Linked DNA regions of Iamia sp. SCSIO 61187. The protein of the gene in region 1 interacts with the protein of each later gene in a pairwise test. Links are inferred from orthologs where the notes say so. Each region holds a gene or a part of one and is shown in the gene's direction. Other genes may lie near its edges. The genes, in order: rpsL and rimP.

Region 1 (9,761 bases):
CCGTCGCCGTGCCCGAGGTCGAGCAGGCCACCAGCTCGGCCATGACCCTGCTGGGGATGGGCCACGAGGTCGTCGCCGCCGCCGCGGCCGCCGACGTCATCACCGACGGACCGGTCATGGACCGGGTCATCGTGGCCGCGTCGGCGCTGCTCGGCGTCCTGCTCACCGACCACCTCCGCCACCTCGACGGCGACGCCTTCGACCACCGGCGGCTCACCCGCACCGCCTGGAGCGACCTCGTCCGGGGGTGGGGGATGGGCCCGGCGGACCACACCTGGGCCACCGACCACGTCCGTCGCCTGGCCGCGACCGGGCCGATCGCCCCCGACCCGGACTGACGGAGCCCGCCCCGGATCGCCTCCGCCCCTGCTGACCGGAGTTGATGGTCGGAGGGGTGCGCCCGTAGCATGGTCAGCCGGCCCAGGGGCGGATCGTCCCGGGCTCCACTCGCCTGCGCATCCGAGGTCGACGCGTGCTCCCCACCCTGCCGCCGTGCGGCGCTGACAAGGAAGTCTGAACCATGCCCCGCAAGGGTCCCGCGCCCCGCCGTGAGCTCACGCCCGATCCCGTCCACCACTCCGTGCTGGTCACCCAGCTGGTGAACAAGATCATGCAGCGCGGCAAGCGCTCGCTGGCCGAGCGCATCGTGTACGACGCGCTGGGCATCGTCGAGAGCAAGTCCGGCACCGACGACGTGCTCGGTGTCGTCAAGAAGGCCATCGACAACATCCGACCGTCGCTCGAGGTCAAGAGCCGCCGCGTCGGTGGCGCCACCTACCAGGTGCCGATCGAGGTCCGGCCCCGCCGGGCCACCGCCCTCGCCATCCGCTGGCTCGTCGGCTACGCCCGCCAGCGCCGCGAGAAGACCATGTCCGAGCGCCTCGCCAACGAGATCCTCGATGCCTCCAACGGCATCGGCGCGGCCGTGAAGCGCCGCGAGGACATGCACAAGATGGCCGAGTCGAACAAGGCGTTCGCCCACTACCGCTGGTAGGCCCCTGACGACCGGGGGTCACCCCGGCCAGCGTGCGACCGGGCCCGGCTCAGCCGCCGCCCGGTCGTCGCATGTCCGGCCCCGGCCCGCGACAACCCACCGCTCCCTGAACCCGCTCACCCGAGCACCCAGCCCTACGAACTGAGAAGAAGATGGCGAAGACCGCCCCCCTCGATCGCTACCGCAACATCGGGATCATGGCCCACATCGACGCGGGCAAGACGACCACGACCGAGCGGATCCTCTACTACACCGGCAAGAGCTACAAGATCGGTGAGGTCCACGAGGGCGGCGCGGTCATGGACCACATGGCCCAGGAGCAAGAGCGCGGCATCACCATCACCTCGGCCGCCACCACCACCTTCTGGCGCGACCACCGCATCAACATCATCGACACGCCCGGCCACGTCGACTTCACCGTCGAGGTCGAGCGCTCCCTGCGCGTCCTCGACGGGGCCGTCGCCGTGTTCGACGGCGTCGCCGGCGTCGAGCCCCAGACCGAGACCGTCTGGAAGCAGGCCGACAAGTACCGCGTCCCGCGGATGTGCTTCGTCAACAAGCTCGACCGCCTGGGCGCCGACTTCTTCAAGGCGGCCGACTCCATCGTCGACCGCCTCGGCGCCACCACCGCCATCCTCCAGCTCCCGATCGGCAGCGAGGGCAACTTCTCCGGCATCGTCGACCTGGTCGAGATGAAGGCGATCCAGTGGAAGGGCGACGACAAGGACTCGCCCTACGAGGCCGTCGACATCCCGGCCGACCTCCAGGACCAGGCCGACCAGTACCGCGAAGAGCTGATGGACGTCCTGTCGAACTACGACGACGCCCTCATGGAGAAGATCCTCGACGAGGCCGAGATCCCGCCCTCGGAGATCCGCGCCGTCATCCGCAACGCCACGATCAACGACGGCCTCGTCCCCGTGCTGCTCGGCTCGGCGTTCAAGAACAAGGGCGTCCAGCAGCTGCTCGACGCCGTCGTCGACTACCTGCCGTCGCCGCTCGAGACCCCGCCGGTCGAGGGCATGTCGCCCAAGGGCAACGAGGAGGTCGTGCGCAAGCCGTCGGCCGACGAGCCCTTCGCCGCCCTGGCCTTCAAGATCGTGGCCGACCCCCACGGCAAGCTGACCTACTTCCGCGTCTACTCCGGCTCGCTGGAGAAGGGCGGCACCGTCCTCAACACCCGCACCTCCAAGAAGGAGCGGGTGGGCCGGCTGCTGCTCATGCACGCCAACAACCGCGAGGACCTCGACAGCGTCGGCGTGGGCGACATCGTCGCCGGCATCGGCTTCAAGGACACCCGCACCGGCGACACCCTGTGCGACGAGAAGGCCCCGGTCATCCTCGAGAGCCTCGAGTTCCCCGAGCCCGTGATCCACGTCGCCGTCGAGCCCAAGACCAAGGCCGACCAGGACAAGATGGGCAAGGCCCTCTACTCGCTCTCCGAGGAGGACCCGACCTTCCAGGTCCGCTCCGACGAGGAGACCGGCGAGACCGTCATCTCCGGCATGGGCGAGCTGCACCTCGAGGTGCTGGTCGACCGCATGCTGCGGGAGTTCAGCGTCGACGCCACCGTCGGCAAGCCGCAGGTCGCCTACCGCGAGACCATCACCGAGAACACCGGCAAGGTCGTCTACCGGCACGTCAAGCAGACCGGTGGCTCGGGCCAGTTCGCCCACATCGTCATCGAGCTCGAGCCCACCGGCCCCGGTGGCGGCTACCAGTTCGAGGACAAGATCACCGGCGGCCGCATCCCCAAGGAGTTCATCCCCTCGGTCGATGCCGGCATGCAGGCGGCCATGACCACCGGCGTGCTCGCCGGGTTCCCGACCGTCGACGTCCGGGCCCGCCTGGTCGACGGCTCGGCCCACGACGTCGACTCCTCGGAGATGGCGTTCAAGATCGCCGGCACCATGGGGTTCCGCGAGGCGGCCCGCAAGGCCAAGCCCGTCCTGCTCGAGCCGATCATGTCGGTCGAGGTCGTCACCCCCGAGGACTACATGGGCGACGTCATCGGCGACCTGTCCTCCCGTCGAGGGAAGATCGGCGGCATGGAGCAGCGCGGCAACAGCCAGGTGGTCAACGCCACCGTGCCCCTGTCGGAGATGTTCGGTTACGCTACCGACCTGCGTTCGCGGACCCAGGGTCGGGCCACGTACACGATGCAGTTCGACTCGTACCAGCAGACGCCGGCTTCCGTCCAGGAAGAGATCGTCAAGCGCATCCGGGGCGAGTAGCCCCCGCACGTCCCGTACCTGCAAGTCCACTGTCAAGACACCTGAGGAAAGAACGAGAATGGCCAAGGAGAAGTTCGACCGGTCCAAGCCGCACCTGAACATCGGGACGATGGGTCACATCGACCACGGCAAGACCACCCTCACTGCGGCGATCACCAAGACGTTGCACGAGGCCGACCCGACCACGGCCTTCACCCCGTTCGACATGATCGACAAGGCTCCTGAGGAGCGTCAGCGGGGGATCACGATCAACATCTCGCATGTGGAGTACGAGACGGCGAACCGTCACTACGCCCATGTCGACATGCCGGGTCACGCTGACTACATCAAGAACATGATCACCGGTGCGGCTCAGGTCGACGGGGCGATCTTGGTGGTGGCGGCGACCGATGGTCCGATGCCCCAGACCCGGGAGCACGTGCTGTTGGCCCGTCAGGTCGGGGTGCCCTCGATCGTGGTGGCGTTGAACAAGGTCGACATGGTCGATGACGAGGAGCTGTTGGAGCTCGTCGACATGGAGGTCCGTGAGCTGTTGACCGAGTACGAGTTCCCCGGTGATGACACTCCGGTGGTCCGGGTCTCGGCGCTCAAGGCCCTCGAGGGCGATGCTGATGCGGCTGCTCAGGTGATGGAGCTGATGGACGCGGTCGACAGCTTCGTGCCCGAGCCGACCCGTGACATCGACAAGCCGTTCTTGATGCCGATCGAGGATGTGTTCTCGATCACCGGGCGTGGGACGGTGGTGACCGGCAAGGTCGAGCAGGGGGCGATCCACACCGGTGACGAGATCGAGATCGTCGGGATCCGTGACACCCAGAAGACGACCTGCACCGGGGTGGAGATGTTCCGCAAGCTCCTCGACCAGGGCCAGGCCGGTGACAACATCGGCGCTCTGTTGCGGGGCACGAAGAAGGAAGACGTCGAGCGGGGTCAGGTCCTGGCCAAGCCGGGCAGCATCACGCCGCACTCGGACTTCGAGGGCGAGGTGTACGTGCTGACCAAGGACGAGGGCGGCCGGCACAAGCCGTTCTTCAACAACTACCGGCCCCAGTTCTTCTTCCGGACCACCGACATCACCGGCACCATCACCTTGCCGGAGGGGACCGAGATGGCCATGCCCGGCGACAACACCTCCATGAGCGTCGAGCTCATCCACCCCATCGCCATGGAAGAGGGCCTCCGCTTCGCCATCCGCGAGGGTGGACGCACCGTCGGCTCCGGCCGCGTCACCAAGATCACCAAGTAGAGCTGAGACCCCACACATGGCCGACTCCCAGAAGATCCGGATCCGCCTCAAGGCGTACGACCACGAGATCATCGACCAGTCCACCAAGAAGATCGTCGAGACGGTGCTCCGCACCCAGGCGACCGTCCGTGGACCGGTGCCCCTCCCGACCGAGAAGCACCGCTACACCGTGATCCGTTCGCCCCACAAGTACAAGGACTCCCGGGAGCACTTCGAGATGCGCATCCACAAGCGCCTCCTCGACATCCTCGAGCCCTCGCCGAAGACCGTCGACTCCCTCCAGCGGCTCGAGCTGCCGGCGGGCGTCGACATCGAGATCAAGATCCAGACGGCGTAGCCGGGATCGGAAGGCCAGCACCATGCCCACCACGAACCAGCTCATCCGCAAGCCGCGGAAGGCCCGTCGCAAGAAGAGCAAGACCCCGGCCCTGTCGGGGCACCCCCAGCTCCGCGGCGTGTGCACCCGCGTCACCACGGTGACGCCCCGCAAGCCCAACTCGGCCCTCCGCAAGGTGGCCCGGGTGCGGCTCAGCACCGGCCAGACGGTCACCGCCTACATCCCCGGCGAGGGCCACAACCTGCAGGAGCACTCCATGGTGCTCATCCAGGGCGCCCGCCGCTGGGACCTCTCGGGTGTGAACTACAAGATCATCCGGGGCGCCCTCGACGCCAACGCCGTGCCCAACCGGGCCAACGCCCGCAGCCGCTACGGCACCAAGAAGGGCTAGCCCCTCTCTCGTCGGAGATCTCGCTCCGCTCGATCTCCTCCTCGAGCAGCACGATGAAGGCCTGCCTCCGGGCGGGCCTTCGTCGCGTCCGGGCCACCCTGCCTCAGCCGGCGATCGGGGGCCCGGACGACCTGCCCGACGGTCGAGTGGTCGAGTGCGACGACGCCGACACCGTCGCGGGACCGGCGGCGGGGGCCGCCCCCCGACGCCCGGGAGCGCCGGATCCGACTCTGGTTCGGGAGCGGGCCGATCAGTCCCTGAGGCCGAGGGCCCGGACCGCCCGGAGCGTGTCGGCGTCGGCCGGGTCCTTGTCCGGGCGGTAGCGGACGAGGCGGGCGAACCGGAGGGCGACGCCACCGGCGTAGCGGGTCGACCGCTGGACCCCGTCGACCGCCACCTCGACCACCAGCTCGGGTCGCACGTGCACGATGTGCGCCTCGTCGGTGCGCTCGTCGCCGGTGGCGATCGCCTGGAGGGCCTGCGTCTGCCACGCCAGCACCTCGTCGGTCATGCCCTTGAACGTCTTGCCCACCATGACGAGGCCGGCGTCGCCCTCGCCGCGGGCGCCGAGGTGGAGGTTCGAGAGCCAGCCCCGGCGCCGGCCGTGGCCCCACTCGGCGGCCAGCACGACGAGGTCCAGGGTGTGGACCGGCTTCACCTTGCGCCACGCCTTGCCCCGGCGGCCGGCCTCGTACGGCGTCGACGCCCCCTTCACGACCACCCCCTCATGCCCGGCGGCCAGGGCGTCGTCGAGGACGGCAGCGGCGGCGGCCGGGTCCGACGTGCGGGTGCCCGGGATCTGCCACTCGCCGGCCACCTCGGCCAAGGCCGCCCGTCGCTCGTGGAGGGGGGCGTCGACCAGGTCGGTTCCGTCGCGGTGGACGAGGTCGAAGAACCAGGGCCGGACCGCGGTCGGAGCCGGCCCACCCTCGGCCCCGATCCGGCTGGCGGTGTCCTGGAACAGGACCGGGCGCAGGGCCTCGTCGACCACCAGGGCCTCGCCGTCGAGGACCAGGCGGTCCGCCGGGAGGGCGCGCACCAGGGCGATCACCTCGGGCAGGCGCCCCGTGATCTCGTTGAGGTTGCGGGTCCAGACCCGCACGTCGTCGCCGTCCCGGTGGACCTGGATGCGGATGCCGTCCAGCTTCCAGTCGACCACCGCGTCGCCCAGGTCCTCGACGGCACCGGCGACCGACTCGGCGGTGGAGGCGAGCATCGGCTGCACCGGGCGCCCCAGCTCCAGGCCCACGGCGGCGAGGCCGTCGGCCCCGGCGGTGAGGGCGACGTGGGCGATGGCGGGCAGGTCGCCGCCGAGCATGGCCGCCCGGCGCACCACCGGGGTCGGCACCTCGGCCGCCCGGGCCACGGCGTCGGCCATCACCCCGGCCAGGGCGCCCTGTCGCAGCTCGCCCCCGACCAGGCCGAAGAGGAACGCGGCCTCGTCGTCCGTGGCCCGCCCCAGCAGGTCCGCCAGGAGGCGCCGCCGCTCGGTTCCGGACCCGGTGCCCCCGAGCCCGGCCAGGGCGGTCAGGACGGCGTCGACCTCGAGCACCGTGAGCGTGGGCCCGTCGGCCGGCGGCTGGGCCGCCGCCTGGAGGGTCCGCCAGCCGACGCCGATCCGCCCCTGGAGCGGCGCCCCGGTGAGGAACCCGACGGCGACGGCGATCTCGTCGGGCCGGAGCTCGCGGAGCAGCGCGGCGATGGCGTCGCGCTTGGCCGTGCGGGACGACGTGGCGGCCACGGTGGCCGACGTGGCCACCACGGCGGCGAACGGGGTGGGGGTGGCGACGTCGAGCGACACCCCGTCAGTGTGGCCGGTCACCCCGCCCGGGACGCCCGCATCCCGAGGCGGCGTCGGCGGCGACCACGGTTCTCGGTACGGATCCCGGGCCCGTGGGGCCACGATCGGTACCAGGAACGGCGAGACGCTGGTGTGGGCTCGTCCTGGGTACGGATCCGGGCCTGTGGGGCCGCGATCGGTACCAGGAACGGGGCCTCGTCTCCGAGGGCCGATGAGCCTCGGGCGGCCCGCCGGTCGAAGAGGTGACCGCAGCCCCAGGAGAGACCATGCCCCGCCCGTTCGTCATCAGCCTGCCCATCGAGGACCGCCGCCGCGCGTTCGCCTTCTACACCGAGGGCCTGGGCCTCGAGGCCGTGGGCGCACCGGCCGACGACGGGGTGCCCGAGCCCCTCCGCCTGGTCCTGGGGGACGACGTGCACCTGGTGCTGATCCCCCGGGGCGGGTTCGGGTGGGTCACCGCGCCCCACGAGACGGCGGTGCCGGGCACCAGCGAGTGCCAGCTCAGCTGGGCCGTGGCCACCGAGGCCGAGGTCGACGCCGCCGTCGAGCGGGCCCGGGCCGCCGGCGGCCAGGTCCTGGTCGAGCCGGCGTCCACCGGGTGGGGCTACTCGGGTCTGCTCGCCGACCCCGACGGCCACCTCTGGATGGTGACGGTCCGAACGGAGTGAGGGCCTCCAGGGCGGTGGGTGGGGTCGGAGGACGTGATCACGGTCCGAACGGAGTGAGGACCGGGTCATAGCACCACCGCCCGACACGGTGGGGGACCTGGGCTTGGAGCCCCGGGCGGGGCTCGCTACAGTGGCTCCCTCGTGCACGGGACCCCAGAGGTTCGGTACCGAGCGCGCTGAATCGACGTCCACGGACGCCCTCTCGAGCGAGGGAACCCCGTGGCACAACCGAGACACGCTCCGCCGGGCCCGCCCGAGCGGAGCGTCCGCGTGAACGGACCTTCCGTTCCTCCGCGAGAGAAGAGAGACATGGCAACCAAAGCGATCGTCGGGTCCAAGCTCGGCATGACGCAGATCTGGGACGACGATCGCAACGTCGTCCCGGTCACCGTCCTGCAGGTCGAGCCGGTCCGCGTGGTCAAGATCAAGACCCAGGAGCGCGACGGCTACACCGCCCTCCAGGTCACGTTCGGCCAGAAGAAGGCCTCCAAGCTCACCAAGCCGGTGGCCGGCCAGTTCGCCACGGCCGACGTCGAGCCCGGGCCCCGCCTGGTCGAGCTCCGCCTCGACGACGTGTCGGAGTACACCGTCGGCCAGACGCTGGGCGTCGACATCCTCGCCGAGGGCGGGCTGATCGACGTCACCGCCGTCAGCAAGGGCAAGGGCTTCGCCGGCGTCATGAAGCGCCACGGCTTCGCCGGCCAGCGGGCCAGCCACGGCGCCCACCGGGTCCACCGTGCGCCCGGCGCCATCGGCGCCTGCGCCACGCCGTCCCGGGTGTTCAAGGGCCAGCGCATGGCCGGCCGCACCGGTGGCGAGAAGGTCACCACCATGAACCTCGAGGTCGTCCGGGCCGACACCGACCGCAACCTCCTCCTCATCAAGGGCGCCGTGCCCGGCCCCAAGGGCGGCCTGGTGCTCGTCCGCAACGCGGCCAAGGCCGCCGGGAAGGACGCCTGATGGCCAAGATCGACGTGCTCGACGCCTCGGGCAAGAAGACCGACACCACCGACCTCGACGACGCCGTGTTCGGCATCGAGCCCAACGGGCCCGTGCTGCACCAGGTCGTCACCGCCCAGCTGGCCGCCCGCCGGGCCGGCACCCAGTCGACCAAGACCCGGGCCGAGGTGGCCGGTGGCGGCGCCAAGCCCTGGAAGCAGAAGGGCACCGGCCGGGCCCGCCAGGGCTCGATCCGCAGCCCGCAGTGGTCCGGCGGCGGCGTGGCCCTCGGCCCGAAGCCCCGCAGCTACAGCCAGCGCACGCCGAAGAAGATGGTCCGCCTGGCCCTGCGCTCGGCGCTCTCCGACCGGGCCGCCGACGGCAAGGTCAAGGTCGTCGACTTCGGCTTCGACGCCCCCGGCACCAAGCAGGCCGCCCGGGCGCTCGCCGACATCGGCGTCGAGGGCAAGGTCCTCCTGGTCCTGGCGGCCGACGACGTCGCCACCTGGAAGAGCTTCCGGAACCTCACCGACGTCCACATCATCGTGCCCGGCGAGCTGAACGCCTACGACGTCCTGGTCAGCGACTGGGTCGTCTTCACCCCGGGCACCGTCCCGGCCGACACCAGCGTCTCCCGGGGCCCGGCCCCGACGCCGGCCGGCCACCGTGGCGGCGCCCCCGGCGAGCGGGCCTCGGTCCCGGTCACCGTGCCCGACACCGATGCCGTCGTCGAGGCGGCCAACGACGAGGACTCGGAGGACGAGTCGTGAAGGACCCCCGCCAGGTGATCCTCAAGCCGGTCGTGAGCGAGAAGTCCTACGCCCTGCTCGAGTCCAACCAGTACACGTTCATCGTCCACCCGACGGCCTCGAAGCCCGAGATCAGCGACGCCGTGGCGTCGATCTTCGGCGTCACCGTCACCCGGGTGAACACGCTCAACCGCCAGGGCAAGAAGACCCGGAACCGCCGCACCGGCAAGGTCGGGTCCAAGGCCTCCACCAAGCGGGCCATCGTCACCCTCGCCGACGGTGACTCGATCGACCTGTTCGAGAGCTGAGGAGGACCCTGATGGCACTTCGCAAGCGCAAGCCCACCAGCGCCGGCCGCCGGTTCCAGACCGTCTCGGACTTCTCCGAGATCACCAAGACGAC
Region 2 (9,678 bases), 1.3 Mb from region 1 along the record:
TTCGCCGAGGTCGACGAGCTGCCGGCGCCGTCGCGGCGCGAGCCGCTCGCCTTCGGCCCGCAGGCGCTGGCCACGGTGCCGCCCATCGTCCCCGGCGGGCTGCTGAACCGCTGGACCGTCCAGGCGTTCAACGAGGCCTGGTTCCGGAAGGCGCCCCGCCGGCGGAGCGACGAGATCCAGAGCATCTCCCGCTTCTTCCACCCGCTCGACGGCATCGACGAGTGGAACCGGCTCCACGGCCCCCGGGGCTTCCTCCAGTGGCAGATCGTCGTCCCGTTCGGGGCCGAGGACGTGCTGCACGACATCGCCGACGCCTTCGCCGCCGCCAAGGTGCCGACCCTGATCGGTGTGCTCAAGCGGTTCGGGGCGGCCAACCCGGGGCCGTTGTCGTTCCCCATCCCGGGCTGGACGCTGTCGCTCGACATCCCCGCGGCGGCCCACGGGCTGGGCCCGCTCCTCGACCGGCTCGACGCCCAGGTCGTCGAGGCCGGCGGTCGGATCTACCTGGCCAAGGACTCCCGGGTGCGGCCCGAGCTCATGCCGGTCATGTACCCGCGGCTCGACGAGTGGCGGGCGGTGCGCCGCCGGGTCGACCCCGACGCCGTCCTCCAGAGCGACCTCGGCCGCCGTCTCGGCCTGTGAGCGGGGGTCGGGCCCGCTAGCGCCAGACGACGGCGTAGAGCACCGAGACGGCGACGCCGAGGACCATGAGCACGATCGACACCGGCTTGACCCACGGGTGCTGGTCGGTGATCGAGTCGACGTTGGCCTTCCTCTTGGCGTAGGCGAGGAGCCGCTCGGCCCACGACACCTCGGTGGCGAGGATGCCGAGCCCGGCGATGACCACCACGATGCCGGGCCCGGGCAGGACCAGCATGCCCAGCCCGGCCAGCGTCACCAGCGTGCCGAAGGCGATGATCGCCATGCGCACGATGATGTTGCGCTTGGCCTCCTCGACCGTGCGCTCCCGCCGGCCGGTGTCCCGCTCGGCGTCGACGGCGGCGGCGCGGTACCGCTCGCGCCGCTCCTCCCGCAGGCGGAGTCGTTCCTCGGCGGTCAGCTGATCGTCGGCCACCCCGGCATCATGCCCCGCCGGCGGGCACGACCTGCCCGCGGATGTCGGCCGGGTGGATGCGGCGCCGGAAGGTGGCGCTCATCCGCGGCCCGGCCCGGGCGACCTTGGGGACGCAGTGCTGCCAGGTGTGCTGGCAGGTGCCCCCCATGACGAGCAGGTCGCCGGAGAGGAGGTCGAAGGCGCGGGACGGCCCGCCGCCGGCGGGGCGGAGCAGGAACCGGCGGGGCGAGCCCAGCGACAGCACCACCACGATGGTGGCGGGGCGCTCCCGCTCGAAGCGATCGCCGTGCCAGGCCACCGAGTCCCGGCCGTCGCGGTAGAGGTTGCACCCGATGGCGTCGAAGCCGCGCTGGTAGCGGGCGTCGAGGACGGGGAGGAGGGCGACGAGCGCCGCCGGCGCCGCCTCGAGGCGACGCTCGGGCTGCTCCTCGTCGCCCCACCAGGCCGAGAGGCGGGGCTCGGTGACCAGGTTGCCGTACATCGCCACCTCCCGCTGGCCCCACCGGACGGTGTCGACCAGCTCGGTGAACAGGGCGTCGGCGCCGGCGAGCCAGCCCGGCGCGTGGTCGACCCACGCCCCGTCGCCCAGGTCGATGCGCTCGGCGGTGGCGAAGTCCGCGTCCGGCTCCGGGGCCCCGGTCGCCAGCAGGGAGGGCTGGAACGTCAGCTCCACGGGCATGACCGAGAGCGTACACGTGTTCGCCGTCGGGTCGGTGGGAGGGGGTCGGGCGCGCCTCACCTACCATCGCCGCCATGGCCAAGCCTCCCGTCCTCACGCCCCAGGCCGACGACTTCCCCCGCTGGTACCAGGACGTCGTGGCCAAGGCCGAGCTCGGCGACAACGGCCCCGCCCGGGGCACCCAGGTCATCCGGCCCTACGGCTTCGCCATCTGGGAGCGGATGGTCGCGGCCGTCGACGAGCGCATCAAGCTGACGGGGGCCGAGAACGTCTCGTTCCCGTCGCTGATCCCCCAGAGCTACCTGACCCGCGAGGCCGAGCACGTCGAGGGCTTCGCCCCCGAGCTGGCCGTCGTCACCATGGGTGGCGGCAAGGAGCTGGAGGAGCCGCTCGTGGTGCGGCCCACCTCCGAGACCATCTTCGGCGAGTACATGGCCAAGTGGGTCGACTCCTGGCGCGACCTGCCCCTGCTCCTCAACCAGTGGTGCAACATCGTGCGCTGGGAGCTCCGGCCCCGGTTGTTCCTGCGCTCGAGCGAGTTCCTCTGGCAGGAGGGCCACACCGCCCACGTCGACCAGCGGGATGCCGCGGCCTACGCCTACACGATCCTCCGCGACGTCTACGAGGACTTCATGGTGAAGGAGCTGGCCATCCCGGTCCTGGTCGGCCGCAAGACGCCCGACGAGCGCTTCCCGGGGGCCATCAACACCACGACGTGCGAGGCGATGATGGGCGACGGCAAGGCCCTGCAGATGGGCACCAGCCACGAGCTGGGCCAGAACTTCGCCAAGGTGTTCGACATCGCCTACCAGGACGCCGAGGGCACCCAGCAGCTGGCGTGGACCACGTCGTGGGGCGTCTCGACCCGGATGATGGGCGGGCTGATCATGGCCCACGGCGACGATGCCGGGCTGCGGGTCCCGCCCCGGGTCGCGCCCATCCAGGTCGTCGTGCTGGTCGTGCGCGACGGCGACGGCGTGGCCGAGCGGGCCCAGCTGCTGGCCGAGGCCCTCCGCACCGCAGGGGTCCGCGTCACCGTCGACGCCCGCACCGACGTCGGCTTCGGTCGGCGGGCCACCACCTGGGAGCTCAAGGGCGTCCCCGTCCGCCTCGAGCTGGGCCCTCGCGACCTCGCCGACGAGCAGGCGACCCTCGTCCGCCGCGACCAGCAGGGCAAGGGCACCGTGCCCCTGAGCGGCCTGCCCGAGCGCGTGGTCGCCCTGCTCGACGAGATCCAGGACGCCATGCTCGCCACCGCTCGCCAGGTGCGCGACGACCGCACCGTCGAGGTGGCCACCGTCGACGAGGCGCTGGAGGCGGCCCGCACCGGGTTCGCCCGGATCCCGTGGGGGGCGCTCGACGACGACGGCCTGGCCCGGCTCAAGGCCGACGCCGTCACCGTCCGCTGCCTGCAGAGCCCCGAGGGCGACGTCGCCACCAGCGACGACGACCCCGAGAGCATCGCCACGGTGGCCCGCTCCTACTGACCTGCGGCGTCCATCCGGGGTTCAGACCAGGTTGACGAACTGTTGACGCGGCGGTCGAGCAGCGCGCGGGAGCGTGTGGCAGCCTGACCGCCGTCACACCACCGGTTCCCCCGAAGGCGGCATCCCCCGTGCACCTCTCCCTCCGGCGGCGCGCCCTCGGCGCGCTGGCCCTCCTCCTGGCCGTGGTCGGCTCGTCCGTGGTGGCCCCGTCGCCCGGTGCCGCCGTCGCCACCGACCTGCTGATCTCCGAGTACGTCGAGGGCAGCAGCAACAACAAGGCGATCGAGATCGAGAACAAGACCGGGGCACCGGTCGACCTGGCCGCCGGCGGGTACACGCTGCGCATCTACGCCAACGGCGCCACGGCGCCCGGCACCAGCACGCCCCTCACGGGCACCATCGCGGCCGGCGCCGTCTTCGTCATCGCCCACACCAGTGCCAGCACCGACCTCACGGCGGTGGCCGACGTCACCAGCGGGTCAGCGGTGAACTTCAACGGCGACGACGCCGTGGTGCTCACCAAGGGCGGTGACCCGGGGACGGTGGTCGACTCCATCGGCCAGGTCGGGGTCGACCCCGGCGCGGCGTGGGGGGCCGGTGACACCGTCACTGCGAACGCCACCCTCCGTCGGGCCGCGGCCAACGAGACCGCCGACACCGACACCTCCGACGCCTACGACCCGTCAGTGCAGTTCGCCGGGTTCCCGAGCGACACCTTCGTCGGCGTCGGCCAGCCCGGCGACGAGACCGCCGAGCCGCCCCCGCCCGACATCCGCACCATCGGGGAGATCCAGGGCGACGCCACCGGCCCGACCAGCCGGTCGCCCTTCGCCCCGGCCAGCGGCAACGGCGCCGGCCAGGAGGTCGTCACCAGCGGCGTCGTCACCGAGCGGAGCCTGGCCCGGACCTCCTCGGGCGGCTCCAACCACGGCTTCTGGATCCAGACGCCGGACGCCGAGGTCGACGCCGACCCCGACACCTCCGAGGGGATCTTCGTCTTCACCGGGTCCAGCCCGACGGTCGACGGCTACACACCGACCGTCGGTGACGCCGTCACCATCACGGCCAAGGCCGGCGAGTTCTTCTTCGCCACCCAGCTCACGTCGGTCACCGACGTGGTGCTCGACAGCAGCGGCAACCCGATCCCGGCCGCGGTCGAGGCCGACCCGCCCGAGGACGCGACCGAGGCCGGCGTCTACTGGGAGCGGCTCGAGGGCATGCAGGTCACGGTCCCGGCCGGCGCCAGCGTCACCGGCGGCCGCTCGGTCTTCCCGGGCTCGGCCGACTCCGAGATCTGGATGATCCGCGGCGACGACCCCCTCGTCGCCCGCGAGGACCCCTTCGCCCGGCGGACCTTCCGCGACGCCCACCCCCTCGACGCCCAGCCCGGCCTGTTCGACGACGGCAACGGCCAGCGCCTGCTGATCGGCCCGCAGGGGGTCAAGGCCGCTGCCGCCGACAGCACCGTGCTGCTGCCCCCGGCCCGCACCTTCGCCACCCTGGACGGCGCCGTGACCGGCGCCCTGAGCTACTCGTTCGAGAAGTACCGCATCGAGGTGGCGACCCCGCCGACGTTCACCGACGGCGTCGACCCGTCCACCAACGCCGCCCCGCAGGCGCCCGACCGGGCCACCGAGTACTCCGTCGGCAACATCAACGTCGAGAACCTCTACGACCGGCGCGACGACCCCACCGACGGCTGCGACTTCACCGACAACGCCGGCTGCCCCGGTGTCAGCCCGCCATTCGACTACGTCCCGGCCACCGACCAGGTCTACCTGGACCGCCTGGTGGGCCTGGCGAAGCAGATCGCCTTCGACCTCCACCTGCCCGACGTCGTCACCGTGCAGGAGGCCGAGGACCAGGACATCTGCTCGGCCGAGCCCGGTGGCGCGCTCACGTGCGACGGCGGTGACGGCAAGCCCGACACCGTCCAGGAGCTGGCGTTCATGCTGAACGACCAGGAGAACGGCGGCGCCGTGTACGACGTGGCCTCGGACCGCGACGGGGCCGACGACCGCGGCATCCACAACGCCTTCCTCTTCCGGGTCGACCGGGTCGAGCTGGCCACCCCCGGCGCCGACGATCCCGTGCTCGGCTCGACCCCCGGCGTCGAGTACCGCGACGATCCGCTGCCGTCCAACGCCGAGGTCGAGAACCCGAAGGCCCTCAACGCCGACCTCCCCGAGGACGTCGACACCAGCACCGGCACCGACGGCCCGAACGTGTACACCCGGGCAGCCCAGACCGGTCGCTTCCTCGTCTACCCGGAGACGGCCGGCGAGGGGACGCCCGTCGACCTGTGGGTGATCAACAACCACTTCTCGTCCGGACCCGACCGGCGCGTCGGCCAGCGACGGGAGCAGGCGGCCTACGCCGCCGCCATCTCGGAGGCCATCGCCGCCGAGGTGCCCGAGGCCCGGGTGATGGTCGCCGGCGACCTCAACGTCTTCCCCCGCCCCGACGACCCGATCCTGCCGCCGGAGGGGCCCAGCGACCAGCTCGCGCCCCTCTACGACGCCGGGCTCAACAGCCTGTGGGACGTGCTGGTGCAGGAGGCCCCGGCCGCGGCCTACTCCTACGTCTTCGAGGGCCAGGCCCAGACCCTCGACCAGCAGCTCGTCGACGACGCCCTGCTGGCCGAGCTGGTCGAGCAGCGGGTCGCCCACGTCAACGCCGACTGGGCCGCCGAGCACCAGCCCGTCACCGGCCGGGGGGTCAGCGACCACGACCCGTCCGTCGCCCGCTTCGCCTTCCCGGCCCCGCCGGTGCCGCAGCTCGGCGACGAGGACTTCGTCACCCAGCAGTTCGTCGACTTCGTGGGCCGCCCGCCCACGCCCAGCGAGCTCGAGGTGTTCACCGAGTCCCTCCAGGACGGCTCGCTCACCCGGGCCCGCCTCGCCGACAACCTGCGTCGCATCGCCTACGACCCGCCCCGGGCGCCGGTGATCCGCCTCTACGCCGCCGTGCTCGGGCGGCCGGCGGACCTGGCGGGGGTCGAGTACTGGACGGCGCGGATGCGCGCCGGGCTGACCATCCGGCAGGTGGCCCGCTTCTTCGTCGCCTCGCAGGAGTTCCGCACCACCTACGGGTCGCTGGACGACGCCGAGTTCGTCGAGCTGGTGTACCAGAACGTGCTGGGGCGCGAGCCCGACGCCGAGGGCGAGGCCTACTGGATCGGCCGCCTCGAGCGCGGTCTGACCCGGGCCAACATGATGGTCTCGTTCTCCGAGAGCCAGGAGCACAGGGACCTGTCCCGGCCCATGGTCGACGCCCTCGAGATCGTCTTCGGCCTGCTGGACCGCGACCCCACCCCGGCGGAGCTCGACTCGGCCGAGGCCCGGGTCGGCACCCTCGCCGGCCGCCTCGAGGTCATCGACGAGATCCTCACCTCCGCCGAGTACGCCGAGAGGGTCGGGGCCACGCCGTAGCGGCGAGATCGTCGGCCGGGCCCGGCGCCTGGCAACCTGAGGGTCCGGGCGACCACCCGACCACCGCGGCTGGTGGAGAGGTGGTCGCCCGGACCGCGTCCGGGCTCAGACCCGGGCGGTCTGGCGGTCGACGAGGGCGAGGAGGCGGGCCCGGTCGTCCGGGGCGGTGGCGGTGCCCGGCCAGCGCACGGTGCCCCGGACCCGGCGGTCGTGGTAGAGCGCGCCCGGCACGAGATCGCCCGCCGGCGCCGCCGCCGTCCAGACCAGCGAGTCGGCCCCCTCGGAGGGGGAGCGGAGGATCGGGCCCATCACCCGGTCGAAGCCGGGCAGGGCGTCGGTCACGCCCGGTGTGGCCGCCCACCCGGGGTGGACCGCGACCTGGAGGGGCGCCTCGCCGCGCCGCGTGGCCTCCGCCACCAGGTCGACCTGGGCCCGCTTGGCCTGGGCGTAGGCCCGGACCCCGTCCCAGGGCCGCGCCTCCCAGCCGGTGTCGTCGAGGTCCACGGCCTGGAGGTACATCCCCCCCGAGGTGACCCAGACGGCCCGGCCCAGGCCGTCGGCGAGGTCGGTGGCGAGGCGCCGGGTCAGGAGCCGGGGACCGACCACCATCGACGCCCAGATCGCCTCGAGGCCCTGTGGCGTCTCCCGCCTCTCCGGCGTGATGGCCCCGGCGGCGTGGACGATGACGTCGATGCGCCCGTGGACCTCGACGAGCGACGCGGCCAGGGCGTCGACGGCGTCGGTGTCGCCGACGTCCGCGGCCCGGAACGTCGCCCGCCCACCCGTCGCCTCGATGGCGTCGACGACGTCAGCCCCGCGCCCGGCGTCGCGCCCGACGACGTCGATGGACGCGCCCAGCCCGGCGAGGGCCTCGGCCGTCGCCCGTCCGAGGCCGGAGGTCCCGCCGGTGACGACGGCGACCTGGCCGGCCAGGGCCTCGCCGGGCGGCGGCTGCCACCGCTCCAGCCGGGAGCGGACGGCGATCCCGATCCGGCTGAAGCTGGGGACGACGGTGGCCTCGAGGGCGAGGTCGACGGCGCGGGCGAGGGGAGCGGGTGTCGGCATCGGGTGCGGTTCGACGCCACCCGGCACGGGGATGGGTCCCGGCGCCGGCCCTGCTCCCGGGGGTCGCCGGGCCGTCGGCGGGGTTCCACCGCTATGCTGTCGGGCCTCACCCAGCAGGGTGGGACGCTTGACGAGGCGTGGGCTCCGGCCCACGCCTTTTCTCTGGACGACGAGGAGGTGGAACCGTGACCGTCATCGACACCGTGCAGGCACTCGTCGAGCCCGTCTGCACCGCCGCCGGCCTCGAGCTCTTCGACATCGAGCTCGAGAGCGGGGTCCTGCGGATCACCGTCGACCAGGAGGGCGGTCTGCCCGTCGGCGCCCTCACCACGGTCACCCGCCAGATCTCCCGCCTCCTCGACGAGGACGACCCCATCCCCGGCCGCTACACCCTCGAGGTGTCGAGCCCGGGGCTCGAGCGCAAGCTCCGCACCCCCCTGCACTTCCAGCGCGCCGTGGGCGAGCTGGTCAGCATCCGCAGCAGCAACCGGGCCGAGGGAGGTCCCCGCCGGTTCCAGGGGACCCTCGTGGCGGCCGACGACGACGGCATCACCGTCGAGCCCGACGACGGCGGCGAGCCGGTGGCCCTCCGCCACGACCAGGTCGACAAGGCCCGCACGGTCTTCGTCTGGGACGCGGCCCCGCCGAAGAAGAACGACAAGACACGACCCCCCAGGAAGAAGGCAAAGCAGCCATGAGTCGCGAGCTGGACATGATGGAGGCCCTCCAGGCCCTGGCCGCGGACCGCGGCATCACGCTCGACACCCTGATGGGGGCGTTGGCCGACGCCATGGAGATGGCCTACGCCAAGATGCCGGGGGCCAAGGACTACGCCTGGGTCACGATCGACCCCGACACCTTCGACATCCGGGTCTGGTCCCAGGACCTCGACGAGGACGGCGAGCCCTTCGGCGACGTCGTCGACGTGACCCCGCCCGACTTCGGCCGCATCGCGGCCCAGACGGCCCGCCAGGTGATGAACCAGCGCCTGCGCGAGGTCGACCGGGAGATGAAGTACGAGGAGTACTCCGGCCGCGAGGGCGACATCGTCACCGGCATCATCCAGCAGGGCGACTCCCGGTACACGCTCCTCGAGCTGAACCGCGGCGTCGAGGCCCTGCTGCCCCAGGCCGAGCAGGTCCCCCACGAGCGCCCCCAGGCGAACTCCCGCCTCAAGGCCTACATCGTCGAGGTCCGCAAGACCGCCAAGGGCCCGCAGATCGTCGTCAGCCGCACCCACCCGGGCCTCATCAAGCGCCTCTTCGAGATGGAGGTGCCCGAGATCGCCGAGGGCATCGTCGAGATCAAGGCCTGCGCCCGCGAGCCCGGGCACCGGACCAAGATCGCGGTCTGGTCGAACGACACCAACGTCGACCCCGTCGGTGCCTGCGTCGGCGCCCGTGGCGCCCGCGTCCGGATGGTCGTCAACGAGCTCAACGGCGAGAAGATCGACATCGTCCCCTTCACCGACGTCCCCGAGGACCTGGTGGCCAAGGCCCTGGCCCCGGCCAAGGTGAAGGAGGTCCGCCTCGACTACGACACCGGCACCGCCACCGTCATCGTCCCGGACTTCCAGCTCTCGCTGGCCATCGGCAAGGAGGGGCAGAACGCCCGCCTCGCCGCCCGCCTGTCGGGCTGGCGCGTCGACATCAAGAGCGAGACGCAGCTGGCCGAGGAGGAGGCCTACGCCAACCAGGACTGGGCCGAGGGCGAGTGGGTCACCGACGCCAAGACCGGCGAGCAGGTCTGGCAGCCGGCCGACGGCAGCGAGGCCCTGTCGGCCGAGGCCTGGGCCGAGGCCACCGAGGCGATCGAGGCCGAGGCCGCGGGGGAGGGCGCGACCGAGGAGGTCAGCGTCGACCCCGAGGTCAGCGGGGACGAGTCCGCGGTGAGCGGCGAGGAGGCGGCCGAGGCCGACGTCGAGGAGGCCGTCGAGGTCCC

What was found.
Region 2: the proteins of rpsL (region 1) and rimP interact in binary tests that used the Escherichia coli proteins (3 or more experiments, as listed by UniProt). The link is inferred for Iamia sp. SCSIO 61187 from one-to-one orthologs.

The regions. Positions count from the first base shown.
Region 1 is NZ_CP050948.1:707,936-717,696, forward strand. Bases 3,602-6,517 are described here. They hold rpsL (30S ribosomal protein S12), read left to right. Parts: upstream 3,602-4,833; coding sequence 4,834-5,202; downstream 5,203-6,517. Other genes in these bases: tuf (elongation factor Tu), read left to right, coding at 3,602-4,474; rpsJ (30S ribosomal protein S10), read left to right, coding at 4,491-4,811; HC251_RS03365 (ATP-dependent DNA ligase), read right to left, coding at 5,453-6,517. Outside these bases: HC251_RS03335 (TetR/AcrR family transcriptional regulator), read left to right, coding at 1-338; rpsG (30S ribosomal protein S7), read left to right, coding at 521-994; fusA (elongation factor G), read left to right, coding at 1,147-3,228; more of tuf, read left to right, coding at 3,287-3,601; more of HC251_RS03365, read right to left, coding at 6,518-7,003; HC251_RS03370 (VOC family protein), read left to right, coding at 7,270-7,671; rplC (50S ribosomal protein L3), read left to right, coding at 7,981-8,631; rplD (50S ribosomal protein L4), read left to right, coding at 8,631-9,380; rplW (50S ribosomal protein L23), read left to right, coding at 9,377-9,667; rplB (50S ribosomal protein L2), read left to right, coding at 9,679-9,761. UniProt on the Escherichia coli protein: With S4 and S5 plays an important role in translational accuracy. Interacts with and stabilizes bases of the 16S rRNA that are involved in tRNA selection in the A site and with the mRNA backbone.
Region 2 is NZ_CP050948.1:1,982,290-1,991,967, forward strand. Bases 6,846-9,678 are described here. They hold rimP (ribosome maturation factor RimP), read left to right. Parts: upstream 6,846-7,922; coding sequence 7,923-8,435; downstream 8,436-9,678. Other genes in these bases: HC251_RS09595 (SDR family NAD(P)-dependent oxidoreductase), read right to left, coding at 6,846-7,737; nusA (transcription termination factor NusA), read left to right, coding at 8,432-9,678. Also shown: HC251_RS09570 (FAD-binding protein), read left to right, coding at 1-642; HC251_RS09575 (PGPGW domain-containing protein), read right to left, coding at 659-1,075; HC251_RS09580 (alpha-ketoglutarate-dependent dioxygenase AlkB), read right to left, coding at 1,083-1,754; proS (proline--tRNA ligase), read left to right, coding at 1,829-3,241; HC251_RS09590 (DUF4214 domain-containing protein), read left to right, coding at 3,370-6,672; more of HC251_RS09595, read right to left, coding at 6,778-6,845.